4 regions of the Methylophaga sp. F-2 genome follow, and region 3 is predicted to be linked to each of the others. Evidence: riboswitches for the same ligand, from Rfam matches in the RefSeq annotation. Region 3 holds a riboswitch; each other region holds the start of a gene.
The links. A riboswitch is a leader RNA that binds a small molecule or an ion and turns the genes downstream of it on or off. The one in region 3 is predicted to bind cyclic di-GMP.

Region 1 (8,276 bases), on a different contig from region 3:
GTTCGCATATCCCCACTTGAACTGACTTTTTACCTACATCAAGGAAAACCTTCGTTTTGACATCAACGTGAGATCAACGTGGAATCAATAGAAAATGCAGTTTTTTTGATGTACGTATACACCCCTGCACCAAATAACCCCAAGCCAACCGGAGTGGACATCTCAAGTATGAATTTAGTCATCGATTGTTTGCTTATTGCTAGCCATGTTCATGATAATAGGGTTATCTGAACTGTTGAAAAAAATCAGTTAGGGACAAAACGATATGATCGTCAGTCAGTTTATGGCGAACGGTGAAATGAGAAACCCGCTCATACCCACTATGTTGGAACAAATGCACTTGGAGGCGAGAAAGTAAATGGGGGCTCTTGGTTATGAACAGGCATTTCGCCGTTACAAAGCAAAACTGAAAAATGTAAATTGGTCTGTCTGTGCCGAAACACCTGAAGGTGAGCTCGTCATAAGCTGCTGGCAGCATCGTCTGAAGATGCCCGAACGAAATGGAAAGTGGGTATACACAGATTACTTATCGAGATGGTCAGGAAACGGTAATAGTGAATTGGCGGAAAAGCTCGTCAAAGCCTTTCGAGATACTCAACCTATCAAATTGATTATTGCTGTTCCGAAAAACGGTGACGAAATAAAGAAGGTTGAAAGCGGTATCGATGGCAGCAAGATCAAAAAAGATTTCTTTGTTCGACCAGAAGTGATGGGACAGATTATAGAGTTTGATGGTGAGAACTTTGTCATTGAGTTCCAAAAATCAGTTTGAATAAGCCGGAAGTTAACCGGCGCTAATGTCACAAACTCAATAAAATCATGGGATTGCCTTGCGGTAGAAGGCAACATCGATATTGCTCTGGAGGATTTAGGAGGGGGACGCTCTATCCTGCTGAGCTACGGGGACATTGGGCAGGCATTATAACAGCGATAAGCCTGAAGCCTAAAACTCAATATTGTTTCTGAGTCATCATCACTAAAACGCGATACGCCACTGGTCAAATTAGTCTGGATTATGTGTTTTAGCTCAACGTGATTTTAAACAGACAAAAAAGCCGTCACTCTATGACGGCTTTAAACGTTTGAAATACTGAAATTAATTAGACAGCTAGTTTTGCTTTACGGCGTAAGCCCATAAAACCCAGTAGTGCAGGTGCAAACAGCAAGACAGCTGGTGGTAAAGGAACCGCAGAAACTTCGAAAGAAGTAAAGCGAACTTCACCCAGGATGTTAGTATTTATCGATTGTCCTCTGTCATCCCAAGTTATGTAAGCTAAATCGTCTGCTCCAACCCAGCTTATGCCATTAGCCAACCAAGTTTGTGTGCTAATGACAATATCGCCAGTATCAAACAGGTCAGATAATGTGTATGAGTTATAAGCAGAGCTCCAGTTAAATACGGAAAACTCTCCGAAAGACAATACGCCGTCGTTATTCAGATCTTCTCCCACAAAATTCCCAGAAAACGTAAATTCACCACCGTCATAAGTCGGCCATCCTGCATCAAAATTAGCTTTAACAACAGTCGCAGCAGAAGCTGTCAGAGATAACGTCAATAAACCCAGGCTTAATAGCATCCACACTATTTTTTTCATAAAAATCTCCATTTCATGCAGCCCAGCCCTGATGCCACTAATGCACAGCTGTAGGTTTTCCGTCCCTGACTCACATCAGGTTTGGCGATAATATGTTGAACAAAATTAATAAATTAAAGTTAACTTGCTATGGCGAGTAACAGATGAACACTTATATTCTGTTGTTAACAGGTTACTTAAATTGAATTAGAAAAAAAATCATCCTTAAGTATGATTTTTTTAAAAATTGACTTTAAATTCATAGTAAAAATTGAGTCAAAAAAATGTTCAAAGAGAATATTAACTCACGTCAACATATCTCTAATTAAGTTCAGATTAAGTAAGACTATGTGGAGTTAGGCAAGATATGTTCGATAACCAGCTTGTCATGGCCGGACAATCAGGGACAAAAAAGCCAGTATATATTGATTGATTATGCAGCTTGTTTGGCTTTACGGCGAAGTCCCATAAAACCAAGCAAAGCCGGAGCAAACATAAATGCAGCCGCTGGAATAGGCACTTCCGACACAGGCGCGATGCCTGCGGCACCTACGGTGAAGCCATGCCAGCCTTCACTTGTATGAGTAAAACTGAACGAGTCAAATAACCCTTCAAGAATAATCACTCCATGTAGCTCGGCAAAATTAGAGGTAGTAAATCCAGTACCGTCAGAATACAGGGTGGGTGATCCCGAACCGTACTTCCCTAAACCAGTACTATCAAATTTAATTTTTGTATCACCAAAATCAACATTATTTGCGTTCCAGCTGACAAGGGCAATGTAAGGATTCAGCACTGTTTCTGAAAATTTTATTTCTACTGTACCATCGGTACTCAAACCGATAATTTCACGTGATGATGGAAGATTGCTAACCGTCCCCTTGGTGTAGGCATTACCCCACCAATTATCTGTCGCTCCCGATTCTATGAAATAAGCATCAGAACTTGAGCTAAAACCAACACTGACATTGTCACTACCAAACGCCATGGTTCCAGATGCAGTTTTTTGACTTGTTTTTGTCCAGTCTGTCCAGCCAATATTTGCAGCATGAGCCGATATCGTTAACATCGATGCTGACAGAGCAAGGGTTGTTGCAAAAAATTTTTTATACATGTCCCATATCCCAATAATTTTGCAACCCAGCCCTGTCAAGACTTCAATATACAGCTGTAGGCTTTCCGTCCCTGACTCACATCAGGTTTGGCGTTAATGTGTTGAACACGATGAAATAATAATATAACTATTTAATTTCGCAACAGGTAACCACCAACAATCAGTTGCGCACTATTAACTCGCCTTAATTAATTAAAAATTACATTGTACTTTGGTACTAATTTATTAAAAAAAGACATTCCATTTTTCCTCAACACAATGCTTATAGAGGAAAATTCGATACGTTTTCAGCATAAGTGAAAAATAACTTAATCCTCACTCGGAAGAACACAATTTACCCATATCCACCCACCGTGTTTGAAATGCAAAAGTCAGTACCCCCCATTAAGATCATTAACTTACCAGTAACGTGATAGACATCATGCTTTCGTATAAAAGCAGTTAACTTTTACTTTTCACTGCCGATATAAGATGCATACAATTAAATTGCACACTATTTGCAAAGAGGCGAAAAAAAGACATGTTTGGTAAAACAAAGCAGTTAATCACCGAGAATGCGGTATTAAAAAACGAACTCACTCCCTTGCTGGAGATTTTCACCGCAATGCAGTCATCACTCGCCATTATTGAGTTCACACCTGAAGGTATCATCACTGCAGTAAACGACAATTTTTCTCGGGTAACAGGTTATTCCTCTTCTGAACTGATAGGACAGCATCATCAACTGTTATGCGATAAATCCGAAGTTGAATCTTCCCGATATAAAGATTTTTGGAAGCATCTAAAGAACGGTGAGTATTTTTCAGGGGAAGTATTACGCAAGCATAAAAACGGCCATGATATATGGCTGGAAGCCAATTATTTCCCAATAAAAAATGGTGAAGGCCGTGTCGTTAAAATTTTTAAGATTGCTAACGATGTGACCGAACGTGTAGAACATTCTCGTAGTAATGATAGTTTGCTATCTGCAATCGATCGTTCAATGGCTATCATAGAGTTTGATATGGGAGGTCGTGTCACCAATGCCAATCAAAATTTTCTGAGCCTTATGGGATATAAGCTTGATGAAGTGAAAGGACAGCACCATAGAATTTTTTGTGACTCAGACTATGTAAAAAGTCCTGAATATGCCAAGTTCTGGGAACAATTGAATGAGGGACGTTTTATTGCAGACAATTTTAAACGGATAAATAAATATCAATCTGCTGTTTGGTTGGAAGCCACCTATAACCCTATATTCGATAGTAATGGCAAGCCCTATCGAGTCATTAAATTTGCCACTGACATTACTGAAAAAGTTCGCCGTTCCGAGGAAGAAAAAGCGGCCGCTAACACAGCCTATACAATATCACTGGAGACAGAAAAGTTATCCTCGACAGGTGAAGATATTATTTTTAAAACCATTGATAAACTTGAAGAATTGAAACAACAATTCAGTCATTCATCAACCGAGTTGGAACAGCTAGGTGTAGAAACCGCACAAATATCATTTATCGTTAAAACGATCAGCGATATCACTGAACAAACAAACTTACTCGCCTTAAATGCCGCAATAGAAGCTGCAAGAGCGGGTGATAGTGGGCGTGGTTTTGCTGTTGTGGCTGATGAAGTTCGCTCACTGGCGACACGGACCTCACAATCAACGGCCGAAATAGCGAGCATGATTAATAAAATCCAGTCTAAAAGTGATTCCGTCATAAAAAGTATGTCCGGAAGCATGTCGGGTGTCGAATCAGGCGTTGAGTTTGCTAATACCGCAGGGAATACCATCAGCCAAATCAGAAGCGGTGCAAAAAAAGTCGTGGAAGTGGTAGAAAATTTATCGAATCTTCACTAACACTATTAGTGATAAACCATCGAGCCGCACACAGGTGTGTGGCTCGATAATATTTATTGTGCCCTTGTCACAGGGTTTACCATGGAATAATGGTTAAACCAACAATAACAAATACTAGGGAAGCAGCCCATCTAGCCACATTCAAAGGGATCACTTTCAACATGGCTTCTCCTGCGTATACTACTGGAACATTGGCTAATAACATGCCAATTGTCGTGCCCAGTGTCACCATAAAAATATTTTGGTAGGTTGCAGCAAGCGCAATAGTAGCGACTTGCGTTTTATCACCAATCTCAGCAATGAAAAATAACACGGTGGTAACGACAAACGCCCCGTATCTAGCATATTTAATCGCATCATCATCTTCCTTGTCTGGTATCAATAACCAAGCGGCCATCGCAATAAAACTCAAGCCCAGTATCCACTGACCTGTTGGACCAAGAATAAATTGTCCAAGCCAGGTGCCCAGCCAGGCAGATGCAGCATGATTGAGGAGTGTAGCAACAAGGATTCCAGCCACGATGGCTGATTTATGGCTAAAACGTGCAGCTAGCATTAAAGATAAAAGCTGGGTTTTATCACCAATTTCCGCTAGCGAAACCGTGAGAACAGAAGTAAAGAAAGCATCCATTAAATAAACTCCGGCGGGATAACAATACCAAGACAAACAACGATCTCCCGCCAAGAGGAATCATTATTTGTCTTAGGTCTTGTCAATACCAGCAAGCTGGTACGAAACTGCCATGGACCTTGAGGGTCCAATTATGTTGACAGCTTCAAACACCGGTAGGTGAGTAGACTACTCCCCCAAGACGATGACAATATTGTAGCTGTTATCTAACTATTTGCCTATGGTTAATCTGCATTTTTTATTGGCGGCTTTTATCCAATGAGCGCATTATCCAATCGCAGGTAACAACACTCATCAACTTAATTAATCTGCTATAAACGTATACTGAAAATACAATGTCTGACATGGTTATCAAACTTGCAGAGCAAAGCTACCTTCTTAAAGGAGTAGCAAAACAGATTGCAGAAAACTTGCTCACTGAAATAAATCAGATAAGCGCACTCTCCCCTTTTCGACAAATGTCGACTAAGCGCGGATATTATGTAGGAGCAAAAATGACCAATTGTGGTGACTTAGGCTGGGTAAGTGATAACAAGGGATACCGTTATACAGCTATTGACCCACTGACAAATATGCCGTGGCCATCCATGCCTGAGTTATTTGAATCGCTGGCAGAAGAAAATGCCTCATTGGTAGATTTTCAACATTTCCAGCCTAATGCTTGTCTTATCAATCAGTACACTCCCGGTGTCGGTATGGGCTTGCACCAGGATAAGGACGAAAAAGACTTCACTCAGCCTATTGTTTCCGTCTCTCTCGGCGTACCGGCCATATTTCAATTTGGTGGTAATAATCGCAATGAAAAACCTAATTACCATTTACTTGAGCATGGTGATATCGTCATCTGGGGAGGGGTTGACCGTTTACGCTTTCATGGTATAAAGCCGATCAAACTCGCTCATCATCCTCTAACCGGTCAATTTAGATATAACCTGACATTTCGCAATACAGGGACGACTATCGACTAGACTAAAAAAAACGTTATACGCATAATGATTAGATTTAGAGTCTGAAAGCCAAGTTTAATTGAGGCATTTTGATACTTTTAACTAGCAGCCTACAGGTTTCGTAAGCTGTCTTTAGTGGCTTTATTGCAGGATGCGCGGTCAGAAGTGCCACATAATCAGGTAAACCATCTTGATTCGCGAAGACAAACTAATCACTCAGAGTCCCTATGCAAAAGCCAGGAGGCAAAGCATTCTGAAAAAATCAAAACACGTATTGATCATTGATGACCAATCTACAGGGCGCACAATTCTAGAACGCATTATTCAACAAATTGCTGACAATATTGTTGTTACATCGTTAAGTAGTCCGGGAGAAGGTCTAATATGGCTTAACGATAATGAGCCGGATCTCATCGTCACCGACTATCGTATGCCGAATATGAATGGTGTGGAATTTATTCAAAAAATTCGCGTCATGCCTCATTGTCAGACTGTACCTATTGTGATGATCACTGTTGTTAGTGAAAAATCTGTTCGCTACGATGCTCTTGAAGCAGGTACTACCGCATTCCTAACCCGACCAATAGACCAGATTGAATGCCGAACCACTTGCCGAAATCTACTTCAAATGCAGGAACAGCACCTGATTATTCAAGACCGTGCAGACTGGCTGGCAAGGCAAGTTGAGATTGCCACAAAGAAAGTGGTCGATCGCGAAAAAGAAACCTTATTACGATTAGCTCGCGCTGGCGAATATCGAGATGAAGGCACAGGAAATCATGTTATTCGTATGGCGAAGTATGCACGCGTGATTGCTGAGTCGCTTAATACTTTCAGTCAGAGAGAGTGTGAGGAATTAGAATATACCGCTCCCATGCATGATATTGGGAAAATTGGTATTCCTGACGGTATATTGCTTAAAGCAGGCCCGCTAAATGAACATGAGTGGGGAATCATGCAAACCCATACGACTATTGGACATGCCATTTTATCGGATAGCCAGTCTCGCTACATGCAAACGGGCGCTATCATCGCCTTGAATCATCACGAACGCTTCGATGGAAAAGGTTATCCGAATGGCTTAAAGGGTGATGAAATCCCCCTCATCGCACGTGTTGTTGCTGTAGCCGATGTATTTGATGCCCTTGTCTCTGAAAGACCATACAAAGTGGCATGGCCATTTCAAGACGCCATTGACTATATAAGAAAACAATCTGGCAGCCATTTTGACCCTGAATGTGTTGAAGCGTTTATCGAAAGTCTCGATAAGATAAAAGCAATTCAGGCTGAGTATGCGGATGAACCTAATGAACGATTCAGATAACGCCAAGCCCAAACGTAAACACCGTTTTTTAGCTCGCTTAGAACACTTTCGTTCCATCCTAAATAACACCGGTGACAGTGAGCCTGAGCAAGCCATCAAAGTACGCTTAACTATTGGTCTTGGTATTCTTTTCTATTTCGCCTTGCCATGGAATGATGGAGAGCAGCTACAAGATACGTTGCTTTCTCATCCCACCTTAGTCACTTTAATTTATTATGCTGGTGCTATGGCCATTGCCATAGCGATATTGCGCCATCCTCATCCCTCTCCTTTCAGACGCTTTGCCGGTATCCTCTTAGATCTGGGCTCTTTGTCGATTCTGATGTTTTATTCAGGCGATGAGAGTGTGTTTCTGTTTATTCTCTATCTCTGGGTAATTTTGGGTAATGGCTTCCGCTATGGCACTCGATATCTTTATCTTTCACTTTGCGTGGGATTGATTGGCTTTAGTATCGCGGTGGTTTACGGTCCTTATTGGCAGGATCTCCAGCACAAACCCATTGGGTTTAGCTTACTGTTGTTATTGCTGGTCATCCCTGTCTACTCGGCATTTTTAATCAATAAGCTGCATGTCGCTATAAAAACGGCAAAACTTGCCAATGAAGCTAAAAGCCGTTTTCTAGCGAATATGTCTCATGAATTAAGGACACCTCTAAACGGTGTAATTGGCATTGCAGACTTGCTAGGTGAAACCAAGCTAAGCCCACAACAGTACGAATTCGTTAATATCATGCGTAATTCAGCGCAGACCTTATCGGGTCTAATTGAAAATGTGCTGGATATTTCAAAAATCGAAGCTGGCAAGATACATATTGCTAAAGAGAGTTTTGATTTACATTCTTTGATTAA
Region 2 (8,276 bases), 210 kb from region 3:
ATCAAAAACATGATTAAAGCCATTTTGACCACCGTAGTAGGGATCGGGCACATCAGATTCTTCACGTTGCGGCGCATAGTCTAAAAACATTTTGACTTTGTGTTTGTAAGCATCAGGACAGGCATTTATCAAAATCTGATAATTACTACTATCCATAGCTAAGATGTAATCAAACTCTTCAAAATCTGCCTGATTAAATTTTCGGGCACGGATGTATGACAGATCGATTCCACGTTGTTTTGCTGTTTGTTGAGCCCGGCTGTCAGGTTCTTCACCGACGTGATAAGCATGGGTACCCGCCGAGTCAATCAGAAAACGGTCGCGCGTACCCAAATCCTCCGTTAATTTTGTGAATACCCCTTCAGCGGTTGGTGAACGACAAATATTACCCATGCAGACAAAAAGTACTTTTATTTGATTCATTGTTTATTTCTTTTGCTTAACTAGTGAAAAAATTCAGATTTAGGATTAATGAAATCAATCAATTATCGATTTAAATTTCAGAAAGAAGCTGGTCTATCATTGACTCAGCCTGACCCATATAACCACCGCCAAATAAATTGAGGTGATTCAGAATATGGTAGAGGTTATACAAGGTTTTACGTGTTGCATAGCCTGAGTCGACAGGATAGATAGCATTGTATGCAGCAAAAAAATCCCGGCCAAAGCCACCAAATAATTCTGTCATCGCCAAGTCAGTTTCACGGTCGCCATAATAGCAGGCCGGGTCGAAAATAACGGGTTGTCCAAGATCATCAGCTGCCGCATTTCCACCCCATAAATCACCATGCAACAGTGATGGTTGCGGGTGGTGGTTCTCAAGCAGTTTGTCCAGGTTATCAAGGAGTTTTTCACCATGAGATTGTAGACGACCTGTGTAACCATTTTGAGCTGCAAACTTCAGCTGTTGCCCTAAACGATGTTCGCGCCAGAACCCTAACCAATGGTGATTTTGATCATTGATTTGTGGTGTGCTGCCAATCGTATTATCCATTTGCCAGCCAAAAAAGGGCTGTTTTACTTTGTGCATGTGGGCCAGCTGTTCACCCAGTGTGATATTGCCATCGCCGCGTAAACTTCTAAGTGGAATGTATTCCAAGACCAAATAACTGTGTTGATGATTTGTTCCTTGGCAGATGACCTCTGGAACCCGAATGCTTTTAGTCGCTGACATCTCTTGCAAGCCAAGTGCTTCGGCTTCAAACATTAGCGATAAAGAAGGCTGATTCACCTTTATAAAATAAGCTTGCTGTTCTGTTTTTAGTTGAAAGGCGCTATTAATACAACCACCACCGATACTGTTCAGTTGATATGGCTGAAGACTCTGATTGGTGGTCGATTCAATATGTTCAACAATGGAGTCGAGCTGTGCCATTATTTTTCCTTACCAGATTTGAAAAAAGAGTTAGCTGCTATAGCTAAGGATATGAGCTAAGCACTGAGGCATCAAGTTTTACATGGTTGAGCATACGTTATGAAAATGTGAATAGTGCGTGCAGAACACGATGAAAGAACCATCAACCATATGGATTGTCCGTTTTTTTATCTGTCATTGCTATGTAAGCTGAACAGTATTTACGGATGGCATAAGGAGTTTGTCTATGGCTATGAATCCAAAACAACGAGTAGCACTGCATGCAGCCAATTTAGTTGAGCAGAATATGATAGTGGGATTGGGCACTGGTTCCACCGCCAATTTCTTTATTGAAGCTCTGGCAAAACGCTGTAAGACTGAAAAACTAACTATTCATACCGTGAGTAGTTCTGCGATTAGTGAGATTAAAGCGCGTGAAGCGGGATTGCCCGTGCTGTCTATTGCAGAACTTGATGCGCTGGATATGTATGTGGATGGTGCCGATGAGGTCACACCGGATCTTACTTTATTGAAAGGACGCGGTCAGGATTTAGTGAATGAAAAATTGTTAGCTTCAGCAGCGGATCAATTTTTTGTTTTAGTTGATGAGTCAAAACTGGTCGAGCATATCGGACAAAACTTTCCGATTCCGGTGGAAGTCATGCCTCAGGCATGGCGTTTGGTTCTGACCCAGCTTAAACAACAAGGTGGTCAAGGCCAGCTTCGACTAAATGCCTCGGGGGATAATGTTGCTGTTACAGCAAGTGGTAGTCTGGTGCTTGATATGCAATTTAAACAAATGGATAGCTTAGAGCTAACCATGATTCTGGATACCATTCCCGGCATAGTCGAGCATGGGATTTTCAGTGACACCGCATCAGCCATTTTTATTGGTGGTGAATTTGAGGTGGAAGAACACTGGCGATAACGTTAGCCATCAGTGAATGAGAAAGGGGAGTGAAACTCCCCCAACTCAAATATTTGTGATGTTGCTTAGGATTTTTTTAGTTCATCCAAAATGGTTTCTGCTTTAGATTTACCAAACTCGCCTGAGCCTTCAACGCCGATATAAGTCACCACACCATCTTTCAGGATGCAGGCAAAGCGATAACAACGTACACCCATTCCTCCGGCAGTTAAGTCTCTATCTAAGCCCATGGCTTTGGTCAGCTCGGCACTACCATCAGCCATCATTCTGACCTTGCCTTCATTATTTACTTGTCGGCCCCAGGCGCCCATGACAAAAGCATCGTTAACAGCCATGCACCAGATTTCATCGGCGCCAGCCGCTTTGATCTCATCTGCTAATCGGATAAAGCCAGGTAAGTGTTCTTCAGAGCAGAGTGGGGTGAATGCACCCGGAACACCGAAAAGAACAATGGTTTTTCCTTCAGTCAATGATTGAACATTCTGTGGTTGAGGGTTGACAGGGCAGCCACTGCTCGCCGAAAAATCAACACACTCAGAAAGTGTCGCTGCGGGAATTTTCTGTCCAACTTCGATTGTCATAATTGCTCCTTAATCCGTTATTTTTATTTACAGGGTGTCTAGCATAAGGCAATCGCTGACAGATAAAAACACTATGAAACATGCGGTTTTATGAGTTTGGAATTGTGCTGTCGAGTCGATATCATGGTGATCACTAAATTGAATTAAAGGGATATAAACACATGGCTGAAAAACAATTACGCTGGGGAATTTTAGGTGCTGCTCGTGTTAACGAAAAACTACTGCCCGCTATTGTTGAAGCAGCTAATGCGGAGCTGGTAGCTATTGCCAGTCGTCGTCCTGGGGCGGCGGCAGAAGTGTTGCAAAAACTGGCACCACAACAAACGTCGGTAGAAACGCTGGATGATCCGGAAGCATTACTTTCTCATCCAAATATTGATGCCATCTATCTACCGATGTCGAATGAAGAACATGCCGAGTGGGCACTCAAAGCCATCAATCATGGTAAACATGTGTTGATCGAAAAACCGATGGCGCTGACAGTAGCCGATATTGACGCCATTGAAGCCGCTGCAAAAGCAAATAATGTAACAGTCATGGAAGGCTTTATGTATATCTTCCATCCTCAGCATGAGTATGTAAGACAGTTAATTAATGACGGCAAGGTCGGTGACGTGCGTACGGTAAAAACGGCGTTTGCATTCCCGATGAAACCAGCGCGAATGTATCGTATTGATCGTGATATCAATGATGGTGGCGGTGCTATGTGGGATATTGGTCCTTATGCCATTCATACGGCAAGATTGTGGTTTGATAATGAGCCTGTCGCTGCCATGGCAATGGCTAAGCTTAATGACAGTGGTGCTGATGTTAGCTTAAGCGGGGTGTTTGATTTTGATGATGGTAAGTTTGCTCACTTTGAAATGAGCTTTGAACATGCCAGACGAAGTGAATATGAAATTATTGGTACCAAGGGTGGCATTAAATGTCACACCGTTTGGCAACCTGAAACTGAAGAAGCCACGATTAGCTGGTGGAATGATGAAGAAGAACAAACCGTATTAATACCAAAGGCTAATCATTTTAACCTGGAAATAGAACACTTCTCTGGTTGCATCTTAGAAGGGAAAGCCCCCAAACTGTCATTAGCTGATGCCAGATATAATTGTGCCGCAATTTGTGCTGCCATTGCCTCCGTTCGACAGTCAAAAAAAATCTACATTGATTGAGTCTATGAAGTAAATTGCAAATCCCTCACAGCACCATTTAGTTGAATAGTAAAAATTTTCAAACATAAACGAACATTTGTACATGCACTTTTAATTAAGGCCTAATTAATGGTAGGGTAAATTAACAACAATGTTTGTTGTTATATATAACTTGTTGTCTATGTACTTTCGTACAATCAATTCAACAGTTATCTCGACTCAACACATTCGTGATGGGTTGTTATAGCCAAACTTGTCGTGAGGCAAGGACGGAAAGTTACAGATCTTTAATCTTTACAAAGATGGCTGAGCTGCATTGCTTTGTAACAATCAAGGAGTACCAGATATGAAACAAGCGATGCTATTCACAATAGCTTTATTTGCTACAACATCAATTAACGCAGCTACACTAACTATTCAGCCTACAGGCTCAACTAATGCCACTCAGACAACGTCTGTAGATACGGGAACCACGGTATTGGGTAGTGGTACAGTTACTAGTGGTGACGAACCATGGAGTTCTACCTACGACGTTACTACAACGGATGATACATCTACCGTTATTGAGTGGTCATTTAACCCAGTAGCGGCACTCACTCAAGCTACTCTCTCGTTTGATAATGGTGTTGACCCTGTCCAAATATTTGATATTTCAGGCGATTTCAGGTTCACAGGTTTACTCTATGCTGGAACAGTTGCCTCTATTGACCTACTCAACGGCAATAGAAATGTATTCAAATATGATGTCTCACTTCAGTCCGTTTCTGAAGTGCCTGTTCCTGCTGCATTTTTTCTTCTAGCACCGGCCTTATTAGGCTTTATTGGCCTTCGTAGAAAAAGCGCACTTTAGTGTGGAAGGTCTGAACCATCTGATGGAAGACATTTCGATATCTAATTTAGATGTCGAATGTCAGCAAAAAGCCGTGGTTGATACTACGGCTTTTTTATTGTGTAAGCGATTTGAATCAAGACGAATGAGTTTGTAGAACTTTCATCTGGAATTCACAGTTACTACTATGTTTTCGTTCGCTGGCTTTAGCGGTAAAAAATATCAACTAAATTGGACAGACTTAAAATTCACAACCAGTTCACAGTTTTATTGTGATAATGTTCACGCGATCAGACAAATGCTGTGAGTTACGTCCCAGATTTAACTAATAGAGCTGGTAGTCTCCTACTGTGATTTGTACTATCGACTCGTCTGAAATGGTTCAGACGAACACATCATTAAAAGTCTTAATAATGTGATTTTTTAAAGCCAAACTCGTCGTGAGGCGGGGTCGGAAAGCCACGGGTCTCTGGTTTGATTGGAGATGGCTGGGTTGCATTGCTTCATATATTAAATAGGAATTTATTATGAAAAAAGCGATGCTATTTGTTGTAGCTCTTTTGTTTTCGGTCAGTGTTAATGCCGCTACGTTGTCTATGTCTACTGCTGGTTCTTCTTTTGACCAGGATGTCGATGTATCAAACGGTAGTGTAGTTTTAGGTGGTGGCACAGTAAGTGAAGGACCTGGTACATGGTTCTCACAGTTTGATGTTAGTACAGACGCTGATACAGCTGTTAAAGTTGAGTGGTCGTTTAATCCTACTAGTTCATTAGCAGGGGCCACATTAAGATTTAACAACGGTGTTGATGGTATTCAGTTGTTTAACATTACCGGTGACTTTAGTTTTACAGCAATGATTTACCAAGGGTACACAGCATGGGTTGACATCATTGATGCAACTAGAAATGTATTTAAATATGATGTTTCTGTGTCAGCTGTACCAGTACCTGCTGCATTGTTTTTATTCGCACCAGCCCTATTAGGTTTCTTGGGTCTGCGTAGAAAAACAGCAGTAGCTGCATAAAACTTGAAGTAAAAAATCAAGTTAACAATTGTTAGTTAGATTGAAAGGGGAACTTCGGTTCCCCTTTTTTATGGCTACTAAATATTTTCTTTTTAAAACAAGCTCATTTGCTTTGTTGGTTTATGAAATAAGTCGGTTCTCAGAACCGCTGGAGACTTGTTTAATGGGTATTTCTTGACCGCAACTTCGAATCGTTTTTTGATCATTTCTGCATATAGCCCCTGACCTTCAAGCCTGTAACCAAACCTTGGATCATTTGTTTTGCCATTTCTGGAGTCTTTAATACGATTTATGACATGCTCTGCCTTGTCAGGATAATGAGTATGTAGCCAATCATTAAAGAGGGGGCTGACCTCTCTTGGTAATCTAACGAAAATATAGTCTATATTTTCAGCCCCTGCTTGTGCCGAAGCATCAATAATATTTTCTAGTTCTGTATCAGTCAGAACAGGAATGACTGGGGCAATAAGCACAGATACAGGAATTCCATTTGCCTTCAATGTCTCAACTGTTTGCAGTCGACGTTGTGGACTGCTGGCGCGAGGTTCGAGTTTCCTGGCAAGTGTTTTATCCAGTGTTGTAATGGATAGATGAACATTTACCAATTGCTTCTCAGCGAGCTGTTTGAGTAAATCAACATCACGTTCTATCAATGAAGATTTAGTCACAATATTAACTGGATGACTGAACTCAATCATCACCTGAAGTAGTTCCCGAGTAAGGTTGTAGTGGCGTTCGATGGGTTGATAGGGATCGGTGTTGGCGCCTAATGATAATGTTGAACAGCGATAGTTTTTTGCCATCAACTCATCTCGCAGTAATTTTGCGGCATTGGGTTTGATGGTTAACTTTGTTTCAAAATCGATCCCTGGTGAGAGTCCCAGATAAGCATGTGAAGGACGGGCGTAGCAGTAAATACAGCCATGCTCGCAGCCACGATATGGATTAATTGATTGCTGAAAGGGAAGGTCAGGTGATTGGTTTCTACTAATAATACTACGAGGGGATTCTACACTCACTTCTGTTAAGTTGTTGGCTGGTCCATCATGAAACCAGCCATCATCAATTTCAGTGCGTTGAAACTTATTGAAACGGCCATCGATATTATTAAGCGTTCCCCGGCCTTTTTGTATTTTTGCGTTTTCTGACATTAGTCAGACAAGTAATACTCTATCGTTGACACAACACGAACGTTTTTGATCTGTGGATTATTATTATCGCGTGCACTAATGCTGAACTGGCCTTGGCTAGCTTTACGGATCTTGCCGAGTGTACTATCTGAATCCTGCGCAAATTTTTCAGCAACTTCACGTGCTTTTCTGGTTGCTTCTTCAATCATTTGCGGTTTGACTTCATTAAGACGAGTAAACAGATATTCAGGTTGGGCAGCGTAGTTATTGCCTGTTAAAACGATACCTTGCTTACCCAGTTCAGAAAGTTGCCCCATCACTTGTCGGACGGTATCAATGGCATCCGAATAAACCGTGACGGTTTGAACCGCCGTATAACGAAATTCAGCACGCTCATTACCCCCATATTGCTGGGCAGATTTATCTGTAATGGCAGGTGCACTGATAGTGACATCAGCACGTTTGATTCCAAGTTTAGTCAGGAAGGAGATGATGGTATTGGTATTGGCATCAACATCATTGTATAAGGCTTGCAAATTATTACTTGCGAGCGTGAATTGGATAGGCCATATCACCACATCTGCAGTGAACTCTCTTTCAGCCAGGCCTTTCACTGTCACGGTTCGCTCATATTCTTTGTATTTGATGGCGGCATTTGAGAGAAACCAGCCTAAACTGCTCAAACCAAGAACTAAAGCAATTCCAAGAATCAGACTGCTGGTTTTATTTACCGATGACATAAGAAGCCCCTCAAAAAAGGAAATGTTTACCAGCAGTGTAAATCAAAAGTTGCTTATGATCGACGAGAAAAATGCTCTTTTGAAAATGCGATTCGCTGTTCAATAGTCATTTTCTTTGTATTGGTCAATGCTTCAACTTTTTTCAGCCTGGGTAATAAACCTGAACCATTTGCGACTTGAATACTCAGTCCTGGACGGGCATTGAGCTCAAGCAGCATGGGGCCTTTTGTCCTATCCAGGACAATATCTGTACCTAAATAGCCTAAGCCTGACATTTCATAACAGGAAGCAGACAAATGCAGTAACTGATCCCAATGCGGTACTTGAAGATCGAGCAGGTTTCTTCCTGTATCAGGATGTAACATAACCGGGCGATCAAACTGTACAGCGCGTACCGCACTACCATTGCCAATATCCAGTCCCACCCCAACAGCACCTTGGTGAAGATTGGCTTTACCGTTAGAGTCAGCGGTTGATAAGCGCATCATCGCCATCACAGGAAATCCCTTGAAAACGATAACGCGTGTATCAGGCACACCTT
Region 3 (8,276 bases):
CACATTTGATAGTAGCCTTAGCTCTTCTAGTGCTTTAACCGATAGGTTTTGTGCTTCATCAACGATCAGAACAATTTTTTTACCTTTAGCGTGTTGTTCAATAACAAAGTCGACATAGTCACGATAACGCCCGGCGTTATCAGTAGCAGATGAGGGGATCTCCAGAGCATCAAGCACCCATTCCATTAATTGTCCGAAAGACTCACTGGTATTATTGATCAGCCCAATGAGATATTCGTCATCCAATTTGTTTAACAAGGAGCGCACTAAGGTTGTTTTCCCTGCACCAATTTCACCGGTGACCACAGTAAAGCCAGCCTGACTCATCAAGCCATATTCCAACATGGTCAGAGCTTTTTTATGTACTGGGCTAAGATATAAAAACTTAGGGTCGGGTACCAGGTTAAATGGCTTGAAGTTCAGACCAAAATGTTCTGTATACATGAATCAATAATTCTGATGGGTTGGATGTGTTTCTGCCTTGTTAAGAACAGTACCGACTAGGTGCGTGCCCTCTAAAAGCTGCAATGACTTTTTGATGTTCTCTTCATTGTTTTTACCGTCTTCCAGTACTAACAATGTGCAGTCAAAATAGTTTGAGGACATTAATACATCATCCGTTTGTAATAGAGGGGGTACATCAAAAATAATCAAACGTGAATTGTATTGTGACTTAATATCTTTCACTAACGAGGCCATTTTCGGACTGGACAATAACTCGGCAGAGTCTTCAGCCCTTCCCATACCAGGTAGGATAACCAGTCTTTCTATTCCAGGGTTGACCAGAACATGATGGAGGTACAAATCGTCTTCCAGGTATTCTTTTAAGCCCGCTTCCACATTTAAGCCAAAATAGCTGGCAATGGAAGGATTTCTTAAATCCATATCTACCAGCAAGACTGTCTGGTTTAACTCCATGGCAATTGCTACAGCAAGGTTAGCTGAAACCAATGATTTACCCTCTCCCGCAGTGGGGGAAGTAATGGCTATTGTCTGCCAATCATTCTGACGCATTTTCTGCAAAACCTGGGTACGCAACATCCTGAAGACAGCGGATTGTGGATTATTGTAATGTCCAGCGATGACTCTATTGTTTTCTAAAACACTTTGAGGCGTTTTAACGACTTTTGTTTGCGTATATTCAATATTCTGTAGAGGTGGCGCTAGCGGATCTTCGGGAAAAGATGTCTTTTCCTGTGTCTCCGTTTGAATGACTGTGTTATCTGGTTCGACCTCGATCCCCGCATGCTTCTGCTTGGCTTTATCTAAGGCTTTTTGAATTCTATCCATTCTTATTTCCTACTCAGAAGTATAACGTCACGATTACAGCAAGCTGACTTTACGCATCAACCGATACCAGAGCACTTCGAGATTAATGACATAAAAATGTATTGCAATGATTGAAATTATCGTGAGGATGATAGCCACTATAATCCAGCGGTTTCTTAATGTTTTCCTACGAGCAAGCTCTCTGGTGGTCGTAATCATCGGAATCACAACAAGTGGCGATTTCCCCACTATATGGGCCACCTGTGTGTAGCCTCTGACACCACCAAAAAACATCTCAACTAAAAATGCCAACCCAAGCCCTACACCTACTGATGCGCCTAATCCCAACACTAACAATTTTGGTCTGTTGGGCTTTTCGGCTTTTGATGGAACCGCAGGAGGTTCAATCAAGGTAAAGCTTTCACCTTTATTTTCAGACTCAAGATTTTGAGCCAGCTCAGCCTGTAACTGCTTAGAGCGTAACTCACGATATTTTGCGACAGTATTCTCATGATCACGTGTCAGCTCATCATAAGCGCGTTGTACTTGGTATGTTTCAGATACCCGACGCTCAAACTCGGCCAGTTTGGTTTTAATTTCTTCTTGCCTGCTACGAAGCCTAGACACCTCATTCTCAGTAGAGTCAATTTTTGACTTAAGCTGTACATAGGCTGGGTTCAATCGGTCATTAGATGATTTTGTTTCAGCAGGCTGACTATCTGCTTTTTTAAGGCGCTCCTCAAGACTGGCAATTTTATTTTTTTGCGCTTTTATATCAGGATGACTATCAGCATATTTTTCACTTAGAGTATTCAACTCCGTTTTAGCCTGTTCTAATTCAGTCTGAATCACTTGAGCATCATTGCCCGTGACACCTAATTCTTTTTCTAACGCATCAATTTGTCGCTTGACTCTTACCACATCAGGATGAGTTGGCTCATACTTTGATAATAAGGTGCTATATTCAATTCTTAATTGTTCTAGCCTCACTTCAGAACTGCTTGGTTCATTCGAACTGCTTGCTGTCACACCTAAAGGCAAATACATCGGGACAGTTGAAAGTTGCAAACTCAGAGTCGTGATTTGATCTTTTAATAGTAATATTTCGTTTTGATTGGAGGTTTGTTCATCTCCTAATCTTTGAATCATTGAAAGGTTGTACTGTAATAACTCTGGTAAGCTGCCACTGTAGCGGTCTTTAAATTCTGCAATTTGTTTTTCCAGTTCACGCACCTTTGCCTGAAACTTATCCCCTTCTTCTTTCAGGAAGTCTTTCGTTTCTGCCGCACGATCTGTTCGGGCTTTGACGTTTTCATTCAAAAACTCAGTAACCAGCTCATTCGCGACCTGTTGTGCTTTTTGGGGCGATTTATCCATAAACGAGACGGTAAAAGCGATACTGGCTCTTTTAGCACGACCACTCACTGGATCAGTAACATTCGCCTGGACTAAATCCACACTGACATTGGACTTAAACAACTCTACAATAGTAGAAGTAGCTGCCGTTTTTTGACGTTCAGGCCTGTATAGATCATATTTACTGACCATCTCCATCACTCTGGAAGTCGTCATCAATCGTTGTTTGATGACTTCGATACGTTGGTCAGCATAACTTGTGACGGTTGAACGAACTAAATCATTTGGAATTTCTTGTGATTCAATCAGGATGGTGCCCTGAGATTTATAGGTGGCAGGGAGTGAAAATACCACTATAAATGTCGCTATGGCTAACAACGTAGCAGGAATAATAACCCAAATCTTCCTGCGCCAGAGAAGATTAAGATAATCCCCTAAGCCTTTTACTTCTTCTTCCATTTATTATTGCTCTTTGCTGTAGATTTAGCGAGAAAAACGAATTCCATCCCAATTGTAGTCGATGTTGAATGAAAGCGCATTGCTGTCGACATCCTTGCCATCTGACTCATCAACACTACGATATCGGTATGAAAAAACAAGTGCCCAGTCTTCAGCTAGTTTCCACGATAGACTGGGTGAAAAATCAATGTATTTTGTCTCTGTACTATCTAAATCATCGGCGCTGCGATATTTACGATAGCTTGCTGATAAACTTCCAGAAACTTTCTCGGTAAAGCTCCTCCGATATGTGAACGTATAGGCATCCTGTTCATTTACATCACCTTCACTTGATGGCGTTAATGAGCGACTTGCTGAAAATGTGTAACTATTTAACTCATCTTCTCTTGTTGTACTGATTGAGTAATTTAAACCTGAACTTTGATCAGATGTTTGCGGACCAATTGCAGGGTTATTTTCGCTATCCAAATAACGTGCACCCAATAAACCATTTACTGACCAAAGTTCAGACAATTGATATTCACTTGTGAGTCCTAATGAGTAAGAGTCGTATTCATTATCCAGTCTGTCAGACTCAGCTTGATAGTTAACATAACTGACTGACAAACCCGCGTTTAACCGTTCTGTATATTGATGTTGCCAGGCCAGGTTAAGACTAGCCGTTTCATTATCTGTTAGGTTAGACGATGAACCCAGTATAGTGTTATTGCTTCCTGAATCTGACTGTTTTCGAGTTTGGTATGAGAAGCTAGAACTTATTGTGTCTAATTCCGTCAATCTGTAGCTATATGATGGCGAGATACTTTTCGTAATTGTGGTGGATGTGTTACTAAAATCGGCCGTATCTTCTTCTGCAATATCGCGTGATTCACGTTCTGCATAATTTAAATTGAGACCATAGGTACTTCTCTCATTAGCATAAGAGGTACTAAAACTGGCGAAGGGATTTTCTTTATCGAGGTCTTTTAGATCTTGATATCTGCTTATTCTATAACCTAAACGAACTTCTGATGTTGAGTTTTCTAATGATCGCGTTAAGCTTAGTGTAGGATCAATATTTAAACTGAAATCATCTAATCTATCTTCACGAAGTAGCTCATTATCGTCATATTTAAACTTAGGATCAGCCTGTGCATTAAATACCCATTCTGCTGCTGATGCTGTATTTATCAGCAGGCAAGGCAATAATAGCGGAATATATTTTCTCATGGACATGTGTCTCGGCTATTTTGCTTAAGGTACGATAATAACGTCGCCACTTTCCAATGTAATGTTGGTATTTAGTGCTTTGCCTTTTTTTATCTCTGCATATTTCACGGGTAAGACTTGTTGCTTAGCCCCATCTCTGCGAAGCACGATAATGTTGTTTTCTTCTGCATAAGGCGATAAACCACCGGCTAAACTTAGCGCTTGCATGGCGTCTAACGGTTGATTCATCACAAAAGAGCCTGGGTTGAGTACTTTCCCTAAAATATGAACTCTATTACCTTCAACATTTGTGACAGAGACCGTAACAACCGGATCTGCCAGGTATTCACTGAGTTTTTTAGTTAATTCTTCTTCAACTTCTGCCACCGTTTTTTCTTTAGCGACAACTTCGCCTGCTAAAGGAAAGGTGATAACTCCATCAGGCAGGACCGTTACTTGTTTTTGCAAAGACTCTTCATTCCATACTGAAATGTCTAAGACGTCGCCTGAATTCAATAAATAGCGTTCTGCAGCAAACGTCGTTGAAGAAAATAGAGAAAAAAGTGCAACAAAAAGTACAAGGAAGCGCTTAAGCATGAGGGAAAATCCTTATCTATAATTAACATTCAAAATTGATATTAACACTCTATTTTTCAAAAAAAAAGGGAGCTTTTGCTCCCTTTCAATTTGTAACAGTTAAGTTACTGTTAACTTAAATCTTAGTTCTTATGCAGCAACTGCTGATTTTCTTCTAAGCCCTAAGAAACCTAATAAGGCCGGAGCAAACAAGAATAATGCGGCTGGTACTGGTACAGCAGATACTGATACATCATATTTCAAAATGTTAGATGCAGCATCAATAATATCTAAACCGTAGAAAACGTTCGCAGCTAAAAATGCAGTGAAACTAAAATCACCAGTGATAACAAAGGTTTGTGCACCTGGTAAGTAACTGCCGTTAGGGCCGGTGATTTCTCCGAATTTTACTGTTGCGCCTGTTAAAGCTGTGAATGGATTGAAAGACCATTCAATTTTCACGTTGGTAGCTGTATCAGAGGTAAGATCAAATTGTGAATACCAGTTACCAACCTCACCTACAGTACCACCAGCGAGTACAGTACTGTTGTTATTTACATCAACAGATTGTGTTGCGCCACTTGATCCGATACCAGTAAGAGTCAATGTTGCAGCATTGACACCAACCGAAAACATGAGAGCTACTAAAAATAGCATCGCCTTTTTCATAATAAACTTCCTTATGCATAAGTTGAAAAAACAAGCAATGCAACCCAGCCATCTTTAAATTAAAGATCTGTGGCTTTCCGACCCCGCCTCACGACGAGTTTGGCTTTTGTTAAATTACCATATCCATAAGATATGATAATCACCTATCTGACTTTTTCAGATGAGTGAATGATATGGAGCATTGTCCACCCGTGTCTATTGTACCTTGGTACAATTTTGCTATTGGAATTTAAAATCAATTCGCTAATGGATATAAAAAAGGGAGCCTAAGCTCCCTTTTTTATCAAAAACATTGTTTTTATGCTGCAACAGCTGTTTTTCTACGCAGACCCAAAAAGCCTAATAAAGCAGGGGCAAACAAGAATAATGCAGCTGGAACAGGTACTGCAGATACTGAAACGTCATATTTAACTACGCCTGATGTCGCATCAATGATACTCAGGATGTAGCTAGTACCTGCTGTCAACATAGCTGTGAAGCTGAAGTCTTCAGTAATTGCATATGACACAGTGTCACCCAATGTACCAAAAACTAATGTTGCACCTTTAATTGCAGGGTTAAATGACCATGCGATTACAACAGGTGTATCTGTATCAGTTGTGAGTGAAAATGCTGAACTCCAAGTACTTTTTGAAGAAACAGTACCACTACCTAACACAACAGACCCAGAGGTAACATCAGCACTTTGACTTGCGATAGTTGAACCAGCTTCAGTCAGAGATAACGTCGCTGCGTTAACACTTACTGAAAACAATAAAGCTACGATAAATAGCATCGCTTTTTTCATAATAATTTCCTTATGCATAAGAATTCGAAAAAACAAGCAATGCAACCCAGCCATCTTTAAATGTAGATTTAAAGATCTGTGGCTTTCCGACCCCGCCTCACAGCGAGTTTGGCTTTAATTACACAACATCAAACACGCCGACATTGTGTAAGACCATATTATGATCTTGCTACAAAGCCATCACCGTTGATGTCTATTGTTCTGATTGCTATTAAGATATTTAAGATAACTAGTATTATCTAGTGTATATGCTTTACACCGATACCTTAACAGTATGGATATGATACTGTGTCTCAAGGTAAGTAACAAGTATATTTAGTAAGTAACATTACTAATTAAAACTAAACAGACAATTAGTAGGCGTTTTTACCGACAAACCCTTTGAACAGTGTTAAAAAAATAATCTCAAGATCTAGTAATAGCGACCAGTTCTGAATATATTTGAGATCATAATGCACACGTCCCTGCATTTTATCCAACGTATCTGTTTCCCCTCTAAAACCATTAATTTGTGCTAATCCGGTAATGCCCGGTTTAACTTTATGTCTCAGCATATATCCCTGAATCTGTGCACGATATTGCTCATTATGTGCTACAGCATGTGGCCGTGGACCAACGATGGACATCGACCCACCCAGAGAATTAAAAAATTGTGGAAGCTCGTCAAGAGACGTTCTACGCAGGAAACCACCAAAAGGGGTAATTCGGCTGTCATTCTTCTGAGCTTGTGTGACCTTTTCACCATCTTCCGTGACAGTCATTGTACGGAATTTCCATACTTTAATTTTTTCACCATCCACGCCATAACGTGTCTGTTTGAAAAATACAGGACCTTTAGATGTGAACTTCACCCCAGCTGCAATAATTAACATGGGTATAGCGATAATTGCCAGGATAATAATACTGAGAATAATATCCTCTAATCGTTTCAATATACTGTCGATACCAGCAAAGGGCGTTTCATAAACTGAAATAGCCGTGATGCCCTGATAATCCACCCAACGTGAATTGAGAAGATTGAACGTGAACAAGTCTGGTACTAAGTATACTGATGCCGTGCTATCTGCCAATAGCTCAGTTATATGCCGTATTCTATGCTCGGCTGACATAGCAAGGGTAATGTATACCGTATCCACTTTGCCTGCTTTACAGTCTTCAATCAGCTGGTTGAAGTCACCCACGTTTTTGTTGGTGACGACTAAGTTAGGCTCTGTTTCAACACGTTTTTGTGATCGGTCATCGTAATAACCGACCAATCTGAATCCTGACCAGTCCATTTCATTAAATGCACGCTCCAGGCGTTTACCTAATGTTGTTTCACCAACGATAGCAACGTTTCTGGTATTTACACCACGTGCACGGAGGATTGCCAATGATGTTCTTACAATGGCATGCCAGGAAATTAATTCAATTGGCGTCAATAAAAACCATAAAAAAACAAAGCTATCAAGATAACTACCAGAGTGAATGAAAAAGATATCAATCATTACTAGAATGAAAACACTGGTAAACCATGAAAACATAACTGCCGAGACTTCTTCTCGCAATGCAGTACCTCGCCATGAACGATAGGCATCTTGAGATTCGGCAAAGAAATTAAACAATAAAATAGCGAATAAGAGGCTCCATATGTAAAGGACATCCCATCCCGCCTTAAAAATATCAAATAAGGCCAAAAAGGTAAGCAGGATAATGCCACTATCAATCAGGCGTGATATCGCATTAATTTTTGCATCGTATTGTCTGATCCTGCCTTGAGCCATTTGTTCCTTTCCAATTCCAGATTCTGCTGGCAATAATACAGTAATTACGTCAGAGTATTGATATCAAAATATTGAATCTTTTCTGGCTGGTCACTTGTTGTATCATCTAATTGTTTATCTAAATACTATTAGACGAGTTACATCTTCCATATCATTACAGTATAAAGAACTTATAAATGAGAACAAATCCCAAACTTAAAACATATTAT
Region 4 (8,276 bases), on a different contig from region 3:
AAAAATCCTGCCTTTAATAGCCCTGATGCAGTCAGCTCAGTTGAAGGTGACAGAACAGATGGTCGTAACTTAGTTGCTGAATGGCAAACAACTTACCCAACAGGTAAGTATGTTTATGATAAAGCAGGATTTGATGCGATTGACCCAGCGAAAACCGATAAAATCTTTGCTCTGTTTAATGAATCACATATGCAATATGAAGCTGATCGTGGCAATGACATTGCCGGTGAACCTTCATTATCTGAAATGACAGAAAAAGCGATTAAAGTATTGAACAAGAACGATAGTGGTTTCTTCTTAATGGTGGAATCAGGTCGTATTGACCATGCTCATCATGCGGGTAATGCTCATGGTGCTTTAAATGAAACTATTGAGTTTGCTCATGCGGTTAAAACAGCATTAGAAAACACTAACCCTGAAGAAACATTGATTATCGTGACAGCGGATCACAGCCATGTATTCACTATGGCAGGTTATCCAAAACGTGGTAATCCTATTCTGGGTAAAGTGGTCAGCGTTGGTTCAGATGAGCCTGCATTAGCTGCTGATGGTAAGCCATATACAACTTTAGGTTATACAAACGGTCTTGGTTTCCGTGACTTGGGCAATGAAACGGATGCTGATGCCAGCTATAACGCAGGTCCGGATGCGGGTCGTAAAGATTTAACTGCTGTGGATACTGAATTATCTGGATACCATCAAGAAGCATTGATTCCATTAGATTCTGAAACACATGCAGGTGAAGATGTAGCCATTTTTGCGACAGGTCCTGGTGCAAGTGCGGTAACAGGAGTGAATGAACAAAACTTGATTTATCACATCATGAATCAAGCGGCACGTTTGGAAATCAAAGCAGAAAAAGCGATTAAGTAACATCACACGAAAAAGAGAGGGGTGGGCGTGAGTCCACCCCTTTTTCGTTTGGATAAAATCAACACGATGAAGGTTATACAGATGAAATATCATTTATTAGCGAGTCTGGTGTTAGTCACTTCTCCATTACTAGTTCAGGCGAGCGAGAGTTGTTCAATCGATCCTGAGTTATTAGGGGCAACGTACGAAATGACTGACAGTGACTCTAATAAAACGGCAACGATGATGTTGTGGCGTCAACATGGCCGTGTTAGTAATCAGTTTACCCAGACGGGTGTTACCGATATGTGGGAATACACCCATAATGGCCAGTTAAGAATGGTACGTTTTTTTGATAAGGAGCAACATGCTATCGAGTATCAGCCGGGCGAGGTGAAGTACGCTAATGCTGATAGTCAATGGCAACAAGTGCATGAGTTGATTACAGACAAGTTGAAAAATAATATGACACTGGTATCAACTTCGGGGGAAGCCTGTGACAAAGTCGAAACTTATCAGTTAACAGAAGGTGATAGCCATCTCCAACTTGAATGGTTACCTGCTTTATCATTAGTGAAAAGCTGGAAAAATACCGCTGACAGTCACATTCAAACATGGCAGTTAACGAAACTGATTAAAGATGAAAGCGCTGTTAATGCCAGCTTTAAAATGCGTGATGATTATCAGACAACAGATTATGCCGATATTGGTGATAGTGAATCCGATCCATTTATTGCGAAGATGATTAACCAGGGGTATATCGACCATGGTCCATCCGGTTTTTATAATAGTGAAGGTGAGGATATCGGTCATCCACATCATCATTGAATAAAAGTGTAACCCAGTTAAAACCCTGTTTCAGTCTCTGAAACGGGGTTTTTTAATTTAGTGACAGTGCTACCTGACTGATGACAATATAGCGAATCAACTTACCTGCTGTGACTAACACGACAAACCAGCCTAGATGTATTTTTATGAGACCTGCCATAACAGTTAATGGATCACCAATGATGGGCAACCAGGCAAAACACAGGGAAATAAGGCCATATTTCTTAAACCGGTTTTCCGCTTTTCTAATATCGCTTTCTGATATCCGTAACCATTTTTTTATGACTGCAGAACTGGCCCAATAACCTAAAGCATAATTCAGCATTGAGCCAAGCACATTTGCCACGGTGGCTGTGGTGATGAGCAAACTCGGTGATAGTCCTTTGATTAATAGTGTGCTCAGAACCAATTCAGAGCTAAGTGGCAGTAGTGTTGCAGATAAAAAGGCTGAGATAAAGAGACCGGGATAACCCAAGCTAACAAAATAATCCATTCAGGCGGTTACTCGATGGCGTGATGGTGGAGAAGTCAAACTGATACTCTCCTAGGAAATATTGAATCATACATAAAAAAAGGGAGCCGAAGCTCCCCAATATTGAACGGTGATTTTCTAAAGATGGGTTTAGGCTGCAATCGCTTTTTTACGAAAGCCTAAGAAACCTAATAAAACTGGTGCGAATAAGAAAAGTGCTGCAGGAACAGGTACTGCTGAAACTGATAGGCTGTAATTTAAAGCTTTACCCGTTGCGTCATAGATATCCAACACATATGTCAGACCTGCAGTTAATATCGCTGTGAAACTGAAATCACCAGTAATGTTGAAATTTTGAATAGCACCACCTAAAACACCAAATGCAATAGTTGCATTATCAAGATTAGACTCTGGATTAAATGACCATTCAATAACTACTGGTGTTGCGTCATTAGTAAATAAACTGAACGAAGATTCCCATGCGCCATTACCTGTAGTCCCACTTGCTAATACTGTACTACCACTAGCAAGATCAATTTCCTGACTAGCATTGTTGGTGAAAGCTGAGTCACCTTTTGTTAAGTTAAGTGTTGCTGCATTAGCCGCAACAGAGAAAAATAGTGCTATGACAAATAGCATCGCTTTTTTCATAAAAATTCCCTTATGTTTAGAGTGAAAAAACAAGCAATGCAACCCAGCCATCTTCACTTGGAAGACCTGTAGCTTTCCGACCCCGCCTCACGACGAGTTTGGCTTTGATTAAAAGGATGAAAGTGATAAACCACTCAATTGCTCAAGTGGTTAATTATTCATCCGCGGCTAAGTGTATAGAGGCTCTATTACAAGAAAATGTCAGAGTGAGTAATTGATTTAAATAAAATTTCTATCAATTATCTTGAGTAAATTAACGGGCATATTTCCCGTTTTAAACTGGTGTATAGTCTGAAAATAATAATAAAAAAATACATATCAGAGAGGAGAGAGCAATATGGCAAGCGTACTAAAAACGACGCATCATGGAGGCTGTCCACATGATTGTCCGGATACCTGTTCGATGGTCTATGAGGTGGAAAACGGTCAATTAACTTCAGTCAAAGGCAATAAAGAACATCCGATGACGCGTGGCGGCTTATGCGTCAAACTCAAAGACTATGAAAAGCGTCACTACCATCCGGATCGTCTGTTGTATCCGATGCGACGAACAGGACCTAAGGGCAGTGGACAGTTTGAGCGAATTAGCTGGGATGAGGCTTTAGATGAAATCACTAGCCGCTGGAAAGCGATTATTGCAGAGCAAGGTCCGCATGCCATTTTGCCTTATAGCTATTTAGGGAATCAGGGCTTAGTTCATGGCTTAAACGGGGGCGATGCTTTCTTTAACAAAATGGGGGCGACCGTCTGTGAGCGTACGTTTTGTGGCGAAGGTTCTTGTACCGCTTGGTTATTGACCGTAGGGCCGACGGCAGGTGTCGATCCCGAGAGTTTTATTCATTCTAAATACATCGTTATCTGGGGCTGTAACTCGGTTAGCACCAATATTCACCATTGGCATATCGTGAAAGATGCACAGAAAAATGGTGCCAAAGTGGTGGTGATTGATCCGTATAAATCCAAAACAGCTAAAGAGGCTGACTGGCATATCGCACCAAAACCCGGTACCGATGGTGCATTAGCGATGGCGATGATGCATGTCATCATTGAAGAAGGTTTACAGGATCAGGACTACATCGACAACTACACCGTTGGCTTTGATGCCTTGGCAGATAGAGCCAAGACCAGAACACCCGAATGGGCTGCCACTATCACAGGCATAGCTGCGGATGATATCCGTCAATTTGCCCGTGAGTTTGCCACTAGCCAACCTGCGGCAATTCGCCTTGGGGTAGCAGTTGAACGTAACTACGGTGGTGGTCAGGCCATCCGTGCTATTACTTGTTTGCCAGCTTTAACCGGTGCATGGCGGCATGTTGGCGGTGGTGCTTTGCAGTTCCCGGTATGGGAGCATCCTTATAAATTTGATGTCATCTCGCGTCCAGATCTGATTCCGGAAGGCACGCCAGTGGTGAATGCAATACAACTTGGTCGAGCACTAACGGGTGAGTTGGGGCTTGATACACCGATTAAATCTATGATGTGCTGGAATGCGAATCCTGTCACGCAAGCAGCAGAAACTGACAAGATTGTTCAAGGTTTGATGCGGGAAGATCTGTTTCTGGTGTCGGCTGAACATTTCCTTTCTGATACGGCTTCTTATGCTGATATCGTGCTGCCTGCTTCTATGGGGGCTGAGATGGAAGATATGGTGCTGTCATGGGGGCACTTATATCTGACCTATAACGAAAAATGTGTTGATTCGCCGGGCGAAGCTATTCCCAATAATGAGATATTCAGACGTCTGGCAGCCAGAATGGGCTACCAAGAAGAAAACTTTAGCTGGTCAGATAGCGAGTGTCTGGAGAACTATGTTGACTGGGAATCACCGGCTTGTGATGGTATCGATTTAGCTTATTTACGCGAACATGGTTTTGCCAAATTAAAGGTAGGTACCAAAGATGATCGTGCTCCTCACCGCAATGGAAATTTCCCCACGCCCAGTGGTAAATGCGAGCTGGAAATAAAAGGAGCCACAAATTTTGTTGCTGGACCTTTCAGGCAAATGTATGACGGTTTCCAGCCAGGCGAACCTTTAGACAGCTTACCTGATTATGTCCCATCAAGAGAGACGCATGAGAGCAATCCTGCGTTGGCTGAAAAGTATCCTTTAAATATCATTTCACCTAAAAGTCATGGCTTTCTGAACTCTTGTTACGCCAATATGGAGAACAAGATAAAAGGCCAGGGCGAACAGTTTGTGATGATAAGTCCTGTGGATGCAGATATGAGAAATATCCAGAGTGGTGATGTGGTGTCTGTCTTTAACGATAGAGGTAAATTTGAGGCATTGGCACAAATTACCGATGATGTCAGCCCAGGTATTGTGGTGGCCACATTAGGCTATTGGCGACAGTTAAATAAAGGTACAGTTAACTGTGTGAGTTCGGCAGAGTTTGTTGATATGGGGCATGCGCCGACGTTTACAGATAACCTGGTTCAAGTGGCTTTAAATGCTTAACTTTTACATGGAAAAAAGCCCGCATTAGCGGGCTTTTTTGTGTTGAATGTTAGGCTGTTTGTCTGTTGCCGAAAGGCCTGATGCCTATCAATATCAATACGGATAGAATCAGAATAGCCGATTGCGCTGCCAATCCTTCCCATGTGGAATAAACACCAATCCACGATAAGGTAAAGTCAATTGGGAAAGACGATATGCTGATCAAGTCGGCTTCTTGTAATGCTGCCACCGCTTTACCAATCAGTACAAAGGATAGAGCCAGCATCAGGTATGTGCTGAAGGTGAAGAATTTTCTGATAGGTAAACGTAAAGAGTATTTAATTATGACCCAGAATAATACAGCTAATATCACCGTCGCCGTTACAAAGCCGGTAGCGATAGACATTGACTGAGACGACGCTGACTGAGTCATAAGAGCCTGATAAAACAGGACTGTTTCAAACACTTCACGATACACTGCAATGAAGGACAGCCCAGCTAAGACCCACAATGTACCTGTGCTTAAGTGGCGGTGAATATGCTGATTGATGTATGCCTGCCACGCTGCGGCGTTGGTTTTACTATGCATCCAGAAACCGACATAGAATAGAATGACGGCAGCCATCAATGCACCGACACCTTCCATAATTTCACGGCTGGCACCACTAATACTGATGAGGTTTTGAGCTGCCCACCAGGTCGCTATACCAGCGATTAAGGCAATAACCCATCCGGCGTGAACATATTTCACTGCATCGCGGCGTTCAGTTTTTACGAGTACGGTCACCAGTGCCAGCACAACCAGCATTGCCTCTAAGCCTTCACGCAGCAAAATGACTAAGCTGGCGGTGAAAAGGGTAGAGTCAGATAGGGTATCGGCAGATAGCATATCTTGCGCCTGGCCTAACTGACTGTTGGTTTTTTCCAGTAATGCAGTGAGTTCATCCTGTTTATCAGACTGGCTTGTTAACTGCCTGAACGCCATCATGGATTTTTCAATATCTTTTCTTAATTTTGGATCGTATGCATCCAGCGCGTTTTCAGCGAGTTCAAACCCATCAAGATAGGCACTAACAGCTAAGCCTTGAGCGGTTTTATATTCGCCTGCCATATAGCTTTTATGAGAAGCATTAAGCTGCTGTTTAGCCATGGCGAGAGGGTCGTTAGAAGCGAAAAGTGGCTGAGGGTTTGAGCGAAGTTCTGCGACGGTTTGGTTATCCAATGTAGGATATTTGTTTAATAAGGTATTCGGGCTGTTACTGACAAAGTCTTGAATGCTCATACCTGCAGGAACAGTGGCGAGACCTTTATTATCCTGAAACGCTATGCTGCCAGCATAAAAAGCCAGAGACCAACGTTGTTTTTCGTTCAGGTGGCTCAGTGCGACCATTGCTGTGCCGTCGATACCATTAGTAATGGCATCGTACAAACCGATTAAAGACCGGTTCATCGCACGTTCTTTGTCGGTAAAATCAGTTGGGGTTGGATCAAGCGTAGCGGCAAGTTCACCATTACCCTGACCCTTAGCACCGTGACAGGCACTACAATTTTGCTGATAAAGGGCTTGAACCTGCTGTAGAGGTAATAATTCGCTGGGTAATGAAACGGCCGGTGACAGTTTGATCAGAATATTACGCAGTTCAACCGTAATAGGATGAATCACATCCGGGTTCTGTTTGTCAGCAACAGCCTTTTGTAATTTTAGGGCAGCTTCTACAGCGTCCTGACCATTTTCCAGTTGACGCGTTTTTTCTACAGCAAGTGCAGAAAATTCTGTCATCTCACTGTATTCAGCCTCATTGATGACTTCCCCATTAGCTACAGCAGCACTATAGTCAGCGCCGATATATTCAGCCATCTGCATCAGTTGACGTGTATCACTCTGAGCATCGTTCGCATGAGCCGCATATATAAATGAGAAGAACATTATCAGACTGATAATGAGACCTGAGGTTTTACGAAGGTCGAGTTTAAACACGTTTTTAACCGCTCCAGCTTTGGTTGTTAAGTCGATGTATTACTTAGTCAAGTTCTAAATGAGAATCATACTCATTATAAACGTTACTGACTATTACGAGTCAATGATTTCTTAGATAAGACTGACGTAAAGAAGTTCTCAATGATGAGTAGAGCGAAAAGTAATATATCAACAGCGCTGTTATAACTTGTTATGAGAGGCTTTCGCTTGTGTATCTGAGGTACAGAAAGTGATAATGTGAAGGTTTATGACAATTTGATGACAAGATAATGAAGAATGTGATTAAGCTGGATTCGCTCAATAATGCGCCTTTGCAGACGCTGCCTTTCCCTTATTTTAAAGTAGAAGAGTCAATTTACCCTGACGATATAAAGGGCATCATTAACAGCTTTCCTGATATTGCAGATGGCGGCAGCTACAATGTGGATGATGTTGAGTTAAATGAGCCATTCAAATCACTCATTGAGTCAATCGATAGTCCTGAGTTTCGTCGCATTATTTGTGAGAAATTTGATGTGCAGGTAATGGATTTGCCGATGATGATCACACTCAGAGGTTATTCCAGACAAAAAGATGGTCGGATTCATACTGACTCCAAAACCAAAGTAGCTACTATTCTGATTTACCTGAATGATAAATGGGAAGCTGATACAGGCAAACTTCGGATCCTGAGAAATGGGCATGATATGAATGATTATGTCGATGAAATCAGCCCAGGACCAGGCGCGTTGCTCGCTTTCAAAGTGACTGACAACTGCTGGCATGGCTATCCGGCCTTTGAAGGCAAACGCCAGTCTATACAAATCAATTTCCTGACCAGTGCGGCAGCGGGAAATAAACATCGATTTTTCCACCGTTTGAGTGCAAAGTTGAAACGTTTAATTTCACGCAGAAACTGAATTTATTTATTACTCAACGGTTTTCATATACACATACACATACACACCGCAAAAATTAACCTAAGCTAATCTTTATCAAGATAGTGTGATGCTATAGTATCAAGGAGTGGGACGATATCTGAACGCATACACGTAATAAAGGGAGAAGCAGGTTTT

Region 1: it holds a riboswitch for cyclic di-GMP, as region 3 does, so the genes downstream of both, AC13DA_RS00980 (hypothetical protein) here and AC13DA_RS08115 (hypothetical protein) in region 3, are expected to answer to the same signal.
Region 2: it holds a riboswitch for cyclic di-GMP, as region 3 does, so the genes downstream of both, AC13DA_RS07150 (hypothetical protein) here and AC13DA_RS08115 (hypothetical protein) in region 3, are expected to answer to the same signal.
Region 4: it holds a riboswitch for cyclic di-GMP, as region 3 does, so the genes downstream of both, AC13DA_RS12750 (hypothetical protein) here and AC13DA_RS08115 (hypothetical protein) in region 3, are expected to answer to the same signal.

The regions. Positions count from the first base shown of each region.
Region 1 covers NZ_JBSXOF010000010.1:25,088-33,363, reverse strand. Annotated here, with positions in the region: gene AC13DA_RS00985 (hypothetical protein) at 359-772, shown strand; gene AC13DA_RS00980 (hypothetical protein) at 1,101-1,595, opposite strand; cyclic di-GMP riboswitch class I at 1,609-1,691, opposite strand; gene AC13DA_RS00975 (hypothetical protein) at 2,008-2,688, opposite strand; cyclic di-GMP riboswitch class I at 2,706-2,790, opposite strand; gene AC13DA_RS00970 (methyl-accepting chemotaxis protein) at 3,209-4,525, shown strand; gene AC13DA_RS00965 (TMEM165/GDT1 family protein) at 4,602-5,156, opposite strand; gene alkB (DNA oxidative demethylase AlkB) at 5,492-6,124, shown strand; gene AC13DA_RS00955 (HD domain-containing phosphohydrolase) at 6,294-7,427, shown strand; gene AC13DA_RS00950 (ATP-binding protein) at 7,411-8,276, shown strand, end outside.
Region 2 covers NZ_JBSXOF010000018.1:12,031-20,306, reverse strand. Annotated here, with positions in the region: gene AC13DA_RS07175 (low molecular weight protein-tyrosine-phosphatase) at 1-423, opposite strand, end outside; gene AC13DA_RS07170 (fructosamine kinase family protein) at 494-1,375, opposite strand; gene rpiA (ribose-5-phosphate isomerase RpiA) at 1,602-2,282, shown strand; gene AC13DA_RS07160 (peroxiredoxin) at 2,348-2,863, opposite strand; gene AC13DA_RS07155 (Gfo/Idh/MocA family protein) at 3,025-4,032, shown strand; cyclic di-GMP riboswitch class I at 4,248-4,330, shown strand; gene AC13DA_RS07150 (hypothetical protein) at 4,358-4,861, shown strand; cyclic di-GMP riboswitch class I at 5,259-5,341, shown strand; gene AC13DA_RS07145 (hypothetical protein) at 5,368-5,865, shown strand; gene AC13DA_RS07140 (PA0069 family radical SAM protein) at 5,958-7,016, opposite strand; gene AC13DA_RS07135 (SIMPL domain-containing protein) at 7,016-7,735, opposite strand; gene AC13DA_RS07130 (alpha-L-glutamate ligase-like protein) at 7,789-8,276, opposite strand, start outside.
Region 3 covers NZ_JBSXOF010000018.1:224,800-233,075, forward strand. Annotated here, with positions in the region: gene AC13DA_RS08085 (ExeA family protein) at 1-444, opposite strand, end outside; gene AC13DA_RS08090 (CpsD/CapB family tyrosine-protein kinase) at 448-1,290, opposite strand; gene AC13DA_RS08095 (Wzz/FepE/Etk N-terminal domain-containing protein) at 1,324-3,084, opposite strand; gene AC13DA_RS08100 (hypothetical protein) at 3,109-4,299, opposite strand; gene AC13DA_RS08105 (polysaccharide biosynthesis/export family protein) at 4,318-4,869, opposite strand; gene AC13DA_RS08110 (hypothetical protein) at 4,999-5,517, opposite strand; cyclic di-GMP riboswitch class I at 5,553-5,631, opposite strand; gene AC13DA_RS08115 (hypothetical protein) at 5,816-6,304, opposite strand; cyclic di-GMP riboswitch class I at 6,342-6,427, opposite strand; gene AC13DA_RS08120 (undecaprenyl-phosphate glucose phosphotransferase) at 6,658-8,067, opposite strand; gene AC13DA_RS08125 (acyltransferase family protein) at 8,244-8,276, shown strand, end outside.
Region 4 covers NZ_JBSXOF010000019.1:718,472-726,747, reverse strand. Annotated here, with positions in the region: gene AC13DA_RS12765 (alkaline phosphatase) at 1-873, shown strand, start outside; gene AC13DA_RS12760 (hypothetical protein) at 955-1,680, shown strand; gene AC13DA_RS12755 (YqaA family protein) at 1,733-2,173, opposite strand; gene AC13DA_RS12750 (hypothetical protein) at 2,303-2,803, opposite strand; cyclic di-GMP riboswitch class I at 2,838-2,916, opposite strand; gene AC13DA_RS12745 (molybdopterin-containing oxidoreductase family protein) at 3,141-5,264, shown strand; gene AC13DA_RS12740 (cytochrome c/FTR1 family iron permease) at 5,314-7,221, opposite strand; gene AC13DA_RS12735 (2OG-Fe(II) oxygenase) at 7,491-8,120, shown strand.